DNA from 3 places in the Pseudomonas sp. SDO52101_S400 genome. Region 3 is predicted to be linked to each of the others. Evidence: riboswitches for the same ligand, from Rfam matches in the RefSeq annotation. Region 3 holds a riboswitch; each other region holds the start of a gene.
What was found. A riboswitch is a leader RNA that binds a small molecule or an ion and turns the genes downstream of it on or off. The one in region 3 is predicted to bind cobalamin.

Region 1 (4,501 bases), on a different contig from region 3:
CGGTGTTTTTATTCGGGTGGTAAATCGCCGTGCGCGGCAGCGTTTGCGGCTCGCCCCACACGTAATCCCGCGCCAGCCAGCGATTGGCCAGACAGCGGAAGAAATCCAGCGCGTTGCCCATGCCGCCCTGACGCAAAAACTGCCAGAGCCGGTCACGATCCTCGGCGACAACGGTGCTCAAGTCGCTGAGTTCCGGGTCGGGACGATCATCGCCCGGCACCAGAATCACCTGCACGCCACGCTCGGACAACTCGACCAGCCGCTCGACGCCATAACGCCAATAAGCGATGCCTCCGTGCAGCGAAATCAGAATGACCTTGGCATGACGCAGCACTTCATCGACGTACAGGTCGACCGACGCATGGTTCTGCACCTGCATCGGGTTGGCCAGCCGCACGCTCGGGTAATCCTCGGGCAACTGCTGAGCCGCCTCGGCGAGCAGCGCGAGGCTGGAGTCGCCGCTGCACAGGATCACCAGCTCGGCGGGGGTTTGTCCAAGGTCGGCAATGTTGTCATCCGACACGAAACCGCCGGGCTGGGTCCTGAGCAGATGCATGGCTTAAACGCTGAGCGCGGCGCGCAGTTGCGCTTCGAGCTTGGCCGCGTCCAGTTCCTGGCCGATCAACACCAGGCGCGTCACGCGTGCCTCATCGGCACCCCACTGACGGTCGAAGTGCTTGTCGAAACGCGTACCCACGCCCTGGATCAGCAGGCGCATCGGCTTGTTCGGGATCGCCGCGAAGCCTTTGACCCGCAGAATGCCGTGCTGGACCACCAGTTGCGTCAGTGCGTCGAGCAGCAGGCTTTCGTCGGCCTGTGGCAGTTCGATGGAGATTGAGTCGAAAGCATCGTGATCGTGGTCGTCATGATCGTCATCGCCTTCACCGTGGTGGTGATCGTGATGGCTGTGGCGGCTGTCGATGTGTTCTTCGGAGCCGGCACCGAGACCGATCAGCACGTCCAGCGGCAGGCGACCGTTGCTGGCTTCGATGATCTTCACCGCTGGCGGCAGCTCTTCAGCGACTTCCAGGCGTACGCGAGCGAGATCTTCAAGGCTGGTCTGATCGGCCTTGTTGAGGATCACCAGGTCGGCGCTGGCCAGTTGGTCGGCGAACAGTTCGTGCAGTGGCGATTCGTGGTCCAGGTTCGGGTCGAGTTTGCGCTGGGCGTCGACCTGATCCGGGAACGCGGCGAAAGTGCCGGCGGCCACGGCCGGGCTGTCGACCACGGTGATGACCGCGTCAACGGTGCAGGCGCTGCGAATTTCCGGCCACTGGAAGGCTTGAACCAGCGGTTTTGGCAGGGCCAGACCCGAGGTTTCGATCAGGATGTGGTCGAGGTCACCGCGACGGGCCACCAGTTCGCGCATCACCGGGAAGAACTCTTCCTGAACGGTGCAGCACAGGCAGCCGTTGGCCAGTTCGTAGACGCGGCCAGTGGCTTCTTCTTCGGTGCAGCCGATGGTGCACTGCTTGAGGATTTCACCGTCGATGCCCAGCTCGCCAAACTCGTTGACGATCACCGCGATACGACGGCCCTGAGCGTTGTCGAGCATGTGCCGCAGCAAGGTGGTTTTACCCGAGCCGAGGAAACCGGTGACGATGGTGACAGGAAGTTTGGCCAGTGTTTTCATCGGATGCCCTTTGGCAAGGTGGCGGGCATACGGGACGAGACCGGCAACACGGGTGCGTGCCTGGAGAGTTCGCCACCGGATCACCCCGCCCGGTTGAAAGTGAGAATCTGTGACGAGGCAGGTCTCCTGGCTGACGGTGTTCGGGCCTTGGCCCGGTATTCGCTGCGCCTTCCCGCTGGCTCTGGATTGAGTTGGCAGTGGCGTGGCAGCGAACAGCACCGTTCACAGTTGCGGGGGCAGCCGCGGCTTGGACCGCGTTCCCTTCTTAGCTTCGGCGTGGGCCGAAGAACCTCGAAAGCGCAAGGCTACGCAGGGTGTGGGGATGGGTCAATGGTTCGTGGAGTTTGGGAACGAGAGCATATCCGTTGCTTCGGGTGCTGCCGCTGGCGGTTTCGCTCTTACAGCGACTCACTTTTCCAAACGCCGAAAAGTAAGCAAAAGGCTTTTGCCCCGGCGTACGGCACTTCGCTGAGGCTCAGTGTTCCCTCGCTACGGTGTCCATCAGGGGGCATCGCCTACGGTTTGCTTCGCTGCACCTCCTCTCGATGTATGCGGCTTCGCCGCACGGCGCTGCGCGCCTACCCCCTGATGGACACCTCCGCTCGGCCTGCCGAAGGAGCAAAAAATCAAAAGCCCCATCAAGAGCCCCTCACCCTAGCCCTCTCCCAGAGGGAGAGGGGACTGACCGAGTTGTTTGGGAGAGATACGCCGACGTGCGATACCGTGTTGAACTCAGGCTTTGAAAAGCACACCAATCGGCTCCCTCTCCTTGGGGAGAGGGCTGGGGGTGAGGGGTAAACCCACCACAAAACCAAAGCCGAACACGCCCCGCTCCTCCCCACTCAACACGATGAGCGTTAGCTCGAGTAAAGCTTTTGATCTCAAGGCCCGTCGGCAGGCTGAGTGGAGGGATTGATCCGGGGGTGGGAGCGCAGCGACCGTGCGGCGCAGCCGCATGCATCGAGAGGAGGTGCAGCGAAGCAAACCGTAGGCGATGCCCCCGGATCAATCCCGGAGCGAAGGAACCCGAGCCACAGCGAGGGCCGTACGTCAGGGTAAAGCCTTTTTGGTTACTTTTTCGGCGTTTGGAAAAAGTGACCCGCCGTAAGGGCGGAACCCTAAGCAGCCATAACCGCAGCAACGGATCTGCCCCCAATCCCAATTGACTCAAATCCCCCCCTCATGGTCTCCTACACAACTTGTTACGGGTGCCCTTCACAGGGTGAAACGGGAAACCGGTGAATCATGTGCTTTACTCTAAAGCCATGTCAGTCCGGTGCTGCCCCCGCAACGGTAAGCGAGCGAAGCGTCAGATCCACTGTGCCCCGGCATGGGAAGGTGACGCTTGCAGGTCGGCAGACAGCCACCCCTCGTGAGCCCGGAGACCGGCCCGCAACACACAGTGCGCACCTTGCGTCACTGAACATAACAAACCCGCGGTGGGCGGGCGCTGTTCTAACCTCTGCGCGCCCGACCCGCAGGGGTTTTCATGCGCTCCATTCACCCGCTGACACTCCAGAGGGAAGCGCCATGTCGATCATCAGCAGCACCGGCAGCAACACGGACAAAATCTCCAGCACCACCACCCTGAGCCAACGTCTGACCGCTGCGATCTTCGCATCGATCCTGGGTGCAAGCCTGGTCTATTTCGCCGGTTTCTCGCACATCGAAGCGGTTCACAACGCCGCGCACGATACCCGCCACAGCGCCGCGTTCCCGTGCCACTGAGACCTGACGACATGATCAAGCGTATAGCGCAGACCGCAGGTTTCACCGGCCTTCTGGCCGCCCTGTTCCTGACCTTGCTGCAAAGCTTCTGGGTTTCGCCGCTGATTCTTCAGGCTGAAACCTTCGAGAAAGCCGAGCCAGTCGCCGAAGTCCACGAGCACGCCGCCGGCACCGCCGCCCACACCCACGATGCCGAAGCCTGGGAGCCGGAAAACGGCTGGCAGCGCGTGGTGTCCACCACCGGCGGCAATCTGGTGGTTGCCGTGGGTTTCGCCTTGATGCTGGCCGGCCTCTACACCCTGCGTGCACCGACCAAGACCTCGCAAGGCCTGCTCTGGGGGCTGGCCGGTTATGCGACTTTCGTCCTCGCGCCGACACTGGGCTTGCCGCCTGAACTGCCGGGCACCGCCGCCGCGGACCTGGCGTCGCGGCAGATGTGGTGGATCGGCACCGCCGCTTCGACCGCTGTCGGCCTGGCGTTGATCGCGTTCGGTGGCAACTGGCTGCTGAAGATCCTCGGCGTGGCGATCCTCGCTGTGCCGCACGTGATTGGCGCCCCGCAACCGGAAGTGCACTCGATGCTCGCTCCGGAAGCACTGGAAGCTCAGTTCAAAATCGCTTCGCAGCTGACCAACGTAGCGTTCTGGCTGGCCCTGGGCCTGATCAGCGCCTGGTTGTTCCGCCGCAAAAGCGATGGTCAATACCACGCATGACCGATGACAGCGCAGCGCCGACCTTCGTGGTCGGCCTGGGCTGCCAGCGCGGCTGCCCGGCCAGTACGCTGCGCGCGCTGCTCGACCAGGCCCTGCAGGCTCATCGCATTGAACTGGAAACCGTCAAGGCCCTGGCCAGTATCGACCTCAAACGCGACGAACCCGGCCTGCAAGAACTGGCGGCACAACTGGCGCTGCCCTTGCTGTACTTCAGTAGTGAAGAACTGGCCAGTTACCAGCAACGACTCAGCCACCATTCGCAAATCGCCTTCGAACGCACCGGCTGCTACGGCGTGGCGGAAAGTGCCGCACTGGCGCTCGCCGAACAGTTGATTCAGGCCCCGGCAAAACTGCTGATTTCCCGGCAAAAGTACGCTCAGGCAACACTGGCATTGGCCGGCGCGGCGTAAAATCCCGATAATTCCCG
Region 2 (4,501 bases), on a different contig from region 3:
CGTAGTCGGGAGCGATGGCCTTGGCCACCATCTCTGGCCGCTGTGGTTCTACGCGCACATCGATGTGCTGGCCGTAATAGCTGAATGGCCAGCCATAGAAGCCGCCGTCCTTGACCGAGGTGATGTAGTCCGGCACCAGGTCGCTGCCGATCTCGTCCCGCTCGTTCACCGCTGTCCACAGCGCGCCGCTTTTGGGTTCCCAGGCCAGACCGTTGGGATTGCGAATGCCGGAGGCGAAGATCCGGTGATTGCCGGTGGCGCGGTCCACTTCCCAGATTTCCGCGCGACCTTCTTCCTGATCCAGGCCGTTTTCGCCGACGTTGCTGTTAGAGCCGACTGTGACGTACAGCTTGCTGCCGTCCTTGCTGGCAATGACGTTCTTGGTCCAGTGATGGTTGAGCGGGCCACCCGGCAGATCCACGACCTTGATCGGCTGGCTTTTGATCTCGGTTGCGCCGGGTTCGTAGTGGAAGCGCAGCAAGCGGTCGGTGTCGGCGACGTACAGATCGTTGCCGACCAGGGTCATGCCGAACGGAGAATTCAGATTTTGCAGAAACACCGTGCGGGTTTCCGCCACGCCGTCGTGATCGGTATCGCGCAACAGGGTAATGCGGTTCGGGCTGGGAACCCCGGCGCCGGCGCGCCCCATGACTTTTTTCATCACCCAGCCGCGTATGCCCTTGCCGTCGTCCGGTTTTGGCGGGGCATTGGTTTCCGCCACCAGCACATCGCCGTTGGGCAGCACGTAGAGCCAGCGTGGGTGATCGAGATTTTCGGCAAACGCCGCCACTTGAGTACCTGCCGCTGGCGTCGGTTTCGCGCCGGCCGGCCAGCCGATCGCCGGGGCGATGTTCACCGTCGGAATCAGGGTCTTGTTTGGTTCGGGCAGTTTGGGGGACGGGCCGGTGCCGTCCGAGACTTGCAGGCTGGAGGATTCACCACAGGCGGTGAGCCCTCCGGCGAGTGCGATGACGAAAACGAGGTGGGGCTTGCGCATTACTGATCTTCCCTATGAATGCATTCCTAATCATAGAGAAGTGCGCGAGCCCGATGGTTCAACCGCTCAGCCGCGCGCCTCCTTGAACAACACGGCAATACCGGGATGGTAGTTGCCGGCTTCGCTGCGCAATTTGCGGTAGGCGTAAGGGAAGTACCAGGCCACGGCGCAGGTGTGTTCCTTTTGCAGGTCGTCGACCATGTCCTGCAGTTCTTCCGGGCTGGCGCTGTGCTGGGCTTTTTGTGGTGCGACGAACAGGCAGCCGAGTTTGAGATCGCTGGCGTAGCTGATGCGCTTGGCGTCGCTGGTGATATCGGCCAGGGCCTGGGTCAGATTCAGGCTGTTGACGCGCGGCCAGCGCTGCGTCGCCTGAATATAAGCGCGATCTTCGGGGCCGGCCAGGAACAGGTCGGCACGTGCATTGCGCTCGCCTTCCTCGTTCTGCTTGCGTGTGGCGGTATCGCGCAGGGTGACCAGTTCGGCCATCCATGCGGCGGCTGACAGAAGGCCGAGGTTGGCTTTTTCGTCGTGCCAGTAAGGCGTGTCGTTGTCGCCGCGCACGGCGTTGTAACGGTCGATACAGTCAAACCAGCGTTCCAGCACCGGGCGCAGGAATTCCAGCCGCGGATTGCTGATGATCGTGCCTTGCATGGTGCTCTCCCTTGTTATTGTGATGTGCTCTCTGCATTCAAAAAGCATGGCTCTTTGATATCACTGCTGACAGTGTGGCACAAGATTGGCGTCAGATAATTGATCGACGGCAGTTATTCGCTTTCAGGGGGCCTCTTCATTTGACGCTCCACCCCCAACCCTCTAACCTTCGCGGCTTGTTTCAGGTGCTCTGTGACCGCTGTCGACAGAGTGAAACAGGGAAGCCGGTGAGGATGGTCTTCACGCGAAGAGCCATCACGATCCCGGCGCTGCCCCCGCAACGGTAAATGAGTAAAAGCTGCGTTCGATGCCACTGCTGCAAAGCGGGAAGGCGCGCAGCCAGGCCTGGGCCGCTCATGAGCCCGGAGACCGGCCTGATCCATCCAGCGGCATCACGGTGGGCGATGCCAGGCTTGTTGCCGTCTATTCTTGTGCCTGCCCGCCGTTATCCAGCCTCAACGGAGAGCTCCCCCATGACTGATTCCCCCGAGCGCGACGAGCGCCACCTGGCGCGCATGCAGCGCAAAAAAGCCGTGATCGACGAGCGCATCGCCAATTCGCCAGACGAATGCGGCCTGGTGCTGGTGTTGACCGGCAATGGCAAAGGCAAAAGCAGCTCGGCGTTCGGCATGCTCGCCCGCGCGATGGGGCACGGCATGCAGTGCGGCGTGGTGCAGTTCATCAAGGGTCGCAACAGCACCGGGGAGGAACTGTTCTTCCGCCGTTTCCCCGAGCAGGTACGTTTTCATGTGATGGGCGAGGGCTTCACTTGGGAAACCCAGGATCGCCAGCGCGACATCGCCGCCGCCGAGGCTGCATGGGAAGTCTCCCGCGAACTGTTGCGTGACCCGACGATCGGCCTGGTGGTGCTCGATGAGCTGAACATTGCGCTCAAGCACGGTTACTTGGATCTGGATCAGGTACTCAGCGATCTGCAGGCCCGTCCGCCAATGCAGCACGTGATCGTCACCGGTCGCGCCGCGAAGCCGGAAATGATCGAGATGGGCGACACCGTCACCGAAATGGGCATGATCAAGCACGCCTTCCAGGCTGGTATCAAAGCGCAGAAAGGCGTCGAACTTTGAATCAACCACGTCACTGCCCGGCGGTACTGATCGCCGCGCCGGCCTCTGGTCAGGGCAAGACCACCGTTACTGCCGCACTGGCCCGTCTGCACCGCAATCAGGGGCGCAAGGTCCGCGTTTTCAAGTGCGGCCCGGACTTTCTCGACCCGATGATCCTCGAGCGCGCCAGCGGTGCGCCGGTCTATCAACTGGACATGTGGATGGTCGGCGAGCAGGAAAGTCGTCGATTGCTGTGGGAAGCCGCCGCCGAAGCGGATCTGATCCTGATAGAAGGTGTGATGGGCTTGTTCGACGGCACGCCATCAAGTGCCGATCTGGCGCGGCATTTCGGCGTGCCGGTGCTTGGCGTGATCGACGGCACGGCCATGGCCCAGACATTCGGCGCCTTGGCGCTGGGCCTGGCGCGCTATCAGCCGGACCTGCCGTTCGCCGGCGTGCTGGCCAACCGCGTCGGCACCGTGCGCCATGCGCAGTTGCTGGAAGGCAGTCTTACCGAAGGCCTGCGCTGGTACGGCGCGTTGTCCCGGGAAACCGGGATCGAACTGCCAAGCCGTCATCTCGGCCTGGTGCAGGCCAGCGAACTGAATGATCTCGACCTGCGTCTCGACGCCGCCGCCGAAGCGCTGGCCAGCACCTGCGAGGTAGCGCTGCCACCGGCCGTCGAATTCGCCGCGCCTGAAATCGTCAAGACCGAAAGACTGCTCGAAGGCGTACGAATTGCCGTCGCCCGTGACGAAGCCTTCGCTTTCACCTATGGCGCCAGTCTCGACCTGTTGCGGGCGATGGGCGCGGAGTTGCGTTTCTTCTCGCCGATCCGCGACACGCAATTGCCCGACGCCGACAGCGTTTACCTGCCCGGCGGTTATCCGGAATTGCACCACGTTGCCTTGTCGCAGAACGCAGACATGCTCAAAGCGATTCGCGCGCATCACGCCGCCGGCAAACCGCTGCTCGCCGAATGTGGCGGCATGTTGTATCTGCTCGACTCGCTGACCGATGTCGAAGGCACTCGCGCCGAACTGGTCGGTTTGCTCAAGGGTGATGCGGTGATGCAAAAGCGTCTGGCTGCGCTGGCTCTGCAATCGGTCGAACTGCCGGAAGGCTTGCTGCGCGGCCACACTTATCACCATTCCCTGACCACCACCGAACTGACGCCGATTGCCCGTGGCCACAGCCCCAATGGCGGGCGCGGTGCGGAAGCGGTGTATCGGCAAGGGCGGATGACTGCCTCATACGTGCACTTTTATTTTCCGTCGAATCCGTCGGCGATTGCCGCACTGTTGGTGCCATGACCGACAACGCATTCACTGAAACCGAGCGCGAAGCGGTCTATCGCGCTATCGCCGAACGTCGCGACATGCGCCACTTCAGCGGCGGCACGGTCGAGCCTGAATTGCTTCGCCGATTGCTTGAAGCCGCACATCAGGCACCGAGCGTCGGCCTGATGCAGCCATGGCGCTTCATCCGCATCAGCGATCGCGCCTTGCGTGGCCAGATCCAGAACCTTGTTGAAGAAGAACGCGTACGCACCGCCGAAGCCCTCGGCGAGCGCAGCGACGAGTTCATGAAGCTTAAGGTCGAAGGCATCAACGACTGCGCCGAAGTGCTGGTCGCCGCTTTGATGGATGATCGCGAGCGACATATTTTCGGTCGCCGCACGCTGCCGGAAATGGACATGGCCTCATTGTCCTGCGCGATCCAGAACCTGTGGCTGGCCGCGCGCGCCGAAGGCCTGGGCATGGGCTGGGTGTCGCTCTTCGAACCGCAG
Region 3 (4,501 bases):
TGCCGGCAGGTGCCAGGTCTCGCCACAATTGCGGTAGTCATCTGCCAGAGCCGGAGAAGCGCAAAGCAGGGCGACCGCAAGCAAAAACAGCCTTCTCATGGACGCTCCTTGATCAGCAGATCTTCGACCACTTCGCCACCGACCAGATGCACCTCGACCAATCGCTGCGCATCAGCGTGGCTGCGTACGCCATACCAGCAGGTCTCCGGATACACCGTCATGACCGGCCCGAGATTGCACGGAAACTGGCAATGCGTACGCGTCAGCAAAACCCCGCCCGGTGTCTCGATGCGGTCATGCGCCAGCAAGTGCCGACGCAGGGTTTTCCATATCTGCAAGGCGCCGCGCTGAGCGCAGCGCGGGCCGGTGCAGAGGAACACGTGGCGGGCATGAGCGGGAACATGCGACCAGTCCGGGTGCGTGTCGACGCAGTCGATGGTTTTGATTTCAGCCATCAGAAACGGTACGTGTAGCGGACTTCGGAGGTGAATGGCCGCCCGAGGTTGTCGACGTTGTTCGAACGGCTGGTGACGTAATCGCGGTCGAACAGGTTTTCCAGCAGCAGGCTCAACCGGTGCTGATGGGCGCCGTCCAGGTAGCGATAAGCGTCGGCGTCCACCACCGAGTAGTGACCGTACTCGACCTGTTTCGAACTGATCACGTCGCGGATATAGCGGATCGCACCACCCGCGCCCCACATCCGGTCAACCGACTCGTAACCGATGCGCGAGCGGGCGAAGAAGCTCGGCACATCGTTCAGCGTCACTCCGGCGCGCGATTCGGTGAGGTTGCGGGTCATGTCCGCTTGCAGGCTCCATTGCTCGTTGAGCGCCAGTTTCGCGTCCGCCTCGAAACCGCGCATCTGGATCTGTCCCTGGCCGTTTACCCACTGGATGTCGTCGAGGGTGATCAAGTCGTCGATCTTGCGTTTGAACAAGGTGACACTGGCGCTGAAGTCGCGGTCAAGCAGCATGCCCTTGTAGTCGAGGCCGAGTTCGGCGTTGCGACTTTTCTCCGGTTTCAAATTGCGGTTGCCCAGTTCATCGCCCGGTTCGTTGACGAACAGTTGCTCGGCGTTCGGCAGTTTGTAGGCCGTGCCGTACTGGCCGCGCAGTGCCCAGTGTTCATTGAGGTCATACAGCGAAGTGAGCATGCCGACCGTGGCGCTGTCGCCGCCGCTCATGGCTTCGTGACGAATGCCGATGCTCGGGTGCCAGTCGGGCAGGGCGTCGATACGTGGGCGCAACTGGGTGTAGAGCGCGTGGGCTTCGGCCTTGTCGTTATCGATGATCAGCACATCGTCCTGACCCTTGAACCACTGGTTGTCCGTACCGAACACCAGCACGTGGCCGCCAGGCAATTCAGCCTTGCCTTCGGTCTGCACCCCCCAGTCGGTAAAGCCCCAGTAGTCATTGTGGTTGATGGTTTTTGTGCCGCCATCGGATGTGTTGTTGATGCGGGTGTAGCGGGTGTCCCAGTCGTTGATGTGGCCTTTGACGAAGTAGCTCAGGCGCTCGTTGAGGGTCTGTTCGAAGGTCGCCGTGGCAATCTGCTGGATGCGGTCGTTAGTCGTCTTGTGGTTGTCCACCGGGCGGGCGAAGTCGAGGTTGGCGTCGGCGTATTGGTAGAACAGTTCCAGGCGTGCGTCATCGCCAAAGGACTGAATGGCCTTGGCGCCGAAGGTGGTGACTTCGTAGGCGCGATTCTTTTCGCTGCTGTTCCTGATGTCGCGATTGCGAAACGGCTGATAGCCGTCCGAGACGTTATGACTGACGTACGCCAGCAGGCCCAGGTCGCCGAAACCGTTGGTGAAAATGTTCTCGACCCGCGCATCCTCGGTGGTGCCACCGAACGTATCCACGCCCAAGTTCACCTCGCCAGAGGCTTTGCGACTCTGCGGGCTGCGGGTGACGATGTTGATCACGCCGGACACGGCCTGCGTGCCGAACAGCAGGCTCTGCCCGCCCTTGAGCACTTCGATGCGTTCGATGGCGTTGGCCGGCAGGGTGTCCAGGTACAGGCCGCCATACAGGCGATTGTTCAGGCGCACGCCGTCGAGCAGGATCAGCGTGTCATCGTTGCGCCCGCCCAGCAGGGAATAGGTGCCGTAGTCGAACGGGCCGTTTTTCGGCGCGACGTACAGGCCGGGAATGAACATCTGCATGACGCGGCTGACATCGGCGCTGGGGCCGGCGCGTTCGATCTGCTCGCGAGTGACAATCTCGACCTTGCTGCCGAACTGCGCCATGTCGGCCACGGTCGTGGACTCCACGGATGGCGCGGAAACGATTTGCTGAGTGAGTTCGAGCGGCGCGTCATCCGCCATCAGCAGGGGGCTGAACAGACAGCCGAACAACAGGGAGGGAGCCGGGGAGTTGAAAGGTCGAATCATTGTCTTCTCGAAAGGATCTTCGCAGAAGAGCATGCAGGAGAAGGCATCGCGCACACGCCGACACCGGCCCATGCCCGCCCACCGCAGGATTTTGCCAAACAGCATTTCAGGCCGGTCTCCGGGCTCGCGCGTATGGACGCCTTCACCTTCCCATGGCCGTCTGGCCACAGTGGTGTGTCGAAAGCATCACGCGCCTACCGTTGCGGGGGCAGCACCGGACTTGTTCGAAAAGAACGTACCGGTTTCCCGTTTCACCCCATGCACGGCGGCATGGGACACCTGAAACAGGGCGGCATCTGAACATTCGGATGACCTTGCGTCAACTTCGTCGGTGATCGAATGAATGCGGTGGTGTACCCCAGCGACACAGGTGCAAGACTGAGATCAGCCCCGATATGTGAATCATCAGGCTGTGCCGGTGTTCAAGTAATCCCGGTCCCTGTTCATGCCAGATAACCCGCGACGCCGTCCCACCGCGGACTTCTCCGCCCGCCTCTGGATTTTGAGAAGTCCACGAGTTTTTTAGTAATGGGGTTGTGTTGCTTGGTGTCCAGCGGAGGGCAGTCGTAGAAGAAAACTCTGTAGAGCTCTTTTCTGGGGCGCTGCCGCGGCCTCTGCGTTTTGATCAAGGGCTAGCCATCGATCTTGAATGCCCTCTGCATTTTGCCGATGAGCAGTGACGGGGAGAAGATAAGGCCTAAGGAGTTGGCCTACAAGCCGGCCCTTTCTGGCGTATTTGTAGGCATTTACTCAAGGCGGTGTAGCCTGAAGGGAGAGTTCGTTGGTGTTTTAAACATTCACGTTTAAAACACCTTTATGTAACGAAGCACGCACCACACATTCCTACAAATTCCAGCAACAGTGTTTGTCCAACCTGCCGATTTTTCACCACTGTCTCACCCCTTAACATCGTCTCCAACCCGTGAACAAACACGGTCCTTAACGAGACGGTGAACATCATGAACTTCAAGAAAATCGCGCTGGTTTTAATGCTTGGCAGTTTTGGCGCACACGCCTATGCGGACACTGCCGAGGCCAATAACACCCCGGTCGAGACCTACGGTTCCGCGACCCAACTGGACATCGCACACGTCATCTCCATCACCGAGCCGGCCAATGAGTGTGCGCCATCGCCGGTTCAGATGACCTACGAAGATTCCTACGGCGAGCAGCACGTTCTGCAGTATCAAGTGATGGGCACTGGTTGTTCCAACGGTTGAGTCCGGTGCAGGTGATGGAGGGTCGACACTCCATATCTGCTGCACTCGGGTTTATCTTCCTCCGACGATTTCTTCATCCGATGCCAGCAACTCTGGAATCGACTGCTTCAAGAATTCCACCCAGGTCTTGATCTTCGCATCGACGAACTTGCGCGACGGATAGATCGCGAACAGGTTCAACTCCTCCAGCCGGTACTCCGGCAACACCCGCACCAACGTTCCCGCCCGCAGGCCATCGACGGCCGATGCGATCGGCTGAATGCCTATTCCCATGCCTTTCCTGATCGCGATGGTCATGCCGTCGGCGGTGTTGATGTGAAACGGCGACAGAGGAATGGTGACGGTTTCCATGCCGTCGGGCCCTTCGAATGTCCAGTTCTCCACCGGCATCACCGTGTTGACGATGCGCAGGCACTCATGTTCGCAGAGTTCGTCGGGCGTTTTGGGCAGTCCGCGTTTTGCCACGTAGGCAGGCGAGGCGCAGAGGATGCTGTAGGTGATGCCAAGGCGTTGCGCAACGAAGCCGGAATCCGGCAGGTCGCGGGCCAGCACGATGGACATGTCGAAGCCTTCTTCGAGCAGGTCAGGGACGCGGTTGGTCAGGCTCAGGTCGAACATCACCGTGGGGTGGATCTCGCGATAGCGGGCGATGGCGTCGATCACGTAGTGGTTGCCGATGGCCGACATGGTGTGGATCTTCAATCGCCCGACGGGCAGGGTCTGGGCGGTGCCGGCTTCTTCGTCGGCTTCGCGCACGTCATCGAGGATCTTTTCGCAGCGTTCCAGGTAGCGCACGCCGGCTTCGGTCAGGGCCAGGCGGCGGGTCGTGCGATTGATCAGTCGCGTATGCAGGCGCGCTTCGAGGGCGGAGACGGCTTTGGAGACGTTG

Region 1: it holds a riboswitch for cobalamin, as region 3 does, so the genes downstream of both, cobW (cobalamin biosynthesis protein CobW) here and ACW9HX_RS11175 (TonB-dependent receptor plug domain-containing protein) in region 3, are expected to answer to the same signal.
Region 2: it holds a riboswitch for cobalamin, as region 3 does, so the genes downstream of both, cobO (cob(I)yrinic acid a,c-diamide adenosyltransferase) here and ACW9HX_RS11175 (TonB-dependent receptor plug domain-containing protein) in region 3, are expected to answer to the same signal.

The regions. Positions count from the first base shown of each region.
Region 1 covers NZ_JBSVWF010000016.1:863-5,363, reverse strand. The annotation lists gene cobN (cobaltochelatase subunit CobN) at 1-556, opposite strand, end outside; gene cobW (cobalamin biosynthesis protein CobW) at 560-1,633, opposite strand; cobalamin riboswitch at 1,733-1,942, opposite strand; cobalamin riboswitch at 2,823-3,041, shown strand; gene ACW9HX_RS10265 (CbtB domain-containing protein) at 3,164-3,361, shown strand; gene ACW9HX_RS10260 (CbtA family protein) at 3,373-4,074, shown strand; gene ACW9HX_RS10255 (cobalamin biosynthesis protein) at 4,071-4,484, shown strand.
Region 2 covers NZ_JBSVWF010000030.1:3,583-8,083, reverse strand. The annotation lists gene ACW9HX_RS16300 (PQQ-dependent sugar dehydrogenase) at 1-997, opposite strand, end outside; gene ACW9HX_RS16295 (hypothetical protein) at 1,064-1,648, opposite strand; cobalamin riboswitch at 1,815-2,040, shown strand; gene cobO (cob(I)yrinic acid a,c-diamide adenosyltransferase) at 2,122-2,733, shown strand; gene ACW9HX_RS16285 (cobyrinate a,c-diamide synthase) at 2,730-4,025, shown strand; gene bluB (5,6-dimethylbenzimidazole synthase) at 4,022-4,501, shown strand, end outside.
Region 3 covers NZ_JBSVWF010000017.1:68,838-73,338, reverse strand. The annotation lists gene ACW9HX_RS11185 (ABC transporter substrate-binding protein) at 1-99, opposite strand, end outside; gene ACW9HX_RS11180 ((2Fe-2S) ferredoxin domain-containing protein) at 96-455, opposite strand; gene ACW9HX_RS11175 (TonB-dependent receptor plug domain-containing protein) at 455-2,392, opposite strand; cobalamin riboswitch at 2,485-2,690, opposite strand; gene ACW9HX_RS11170 (DUF2790 domain-containing protein) at 3,352-3,612, shown strand; gene ACW9HX_RS11165 (LysR family transcriptional regulator) at 3,664-4,501, opposite strand, start outside.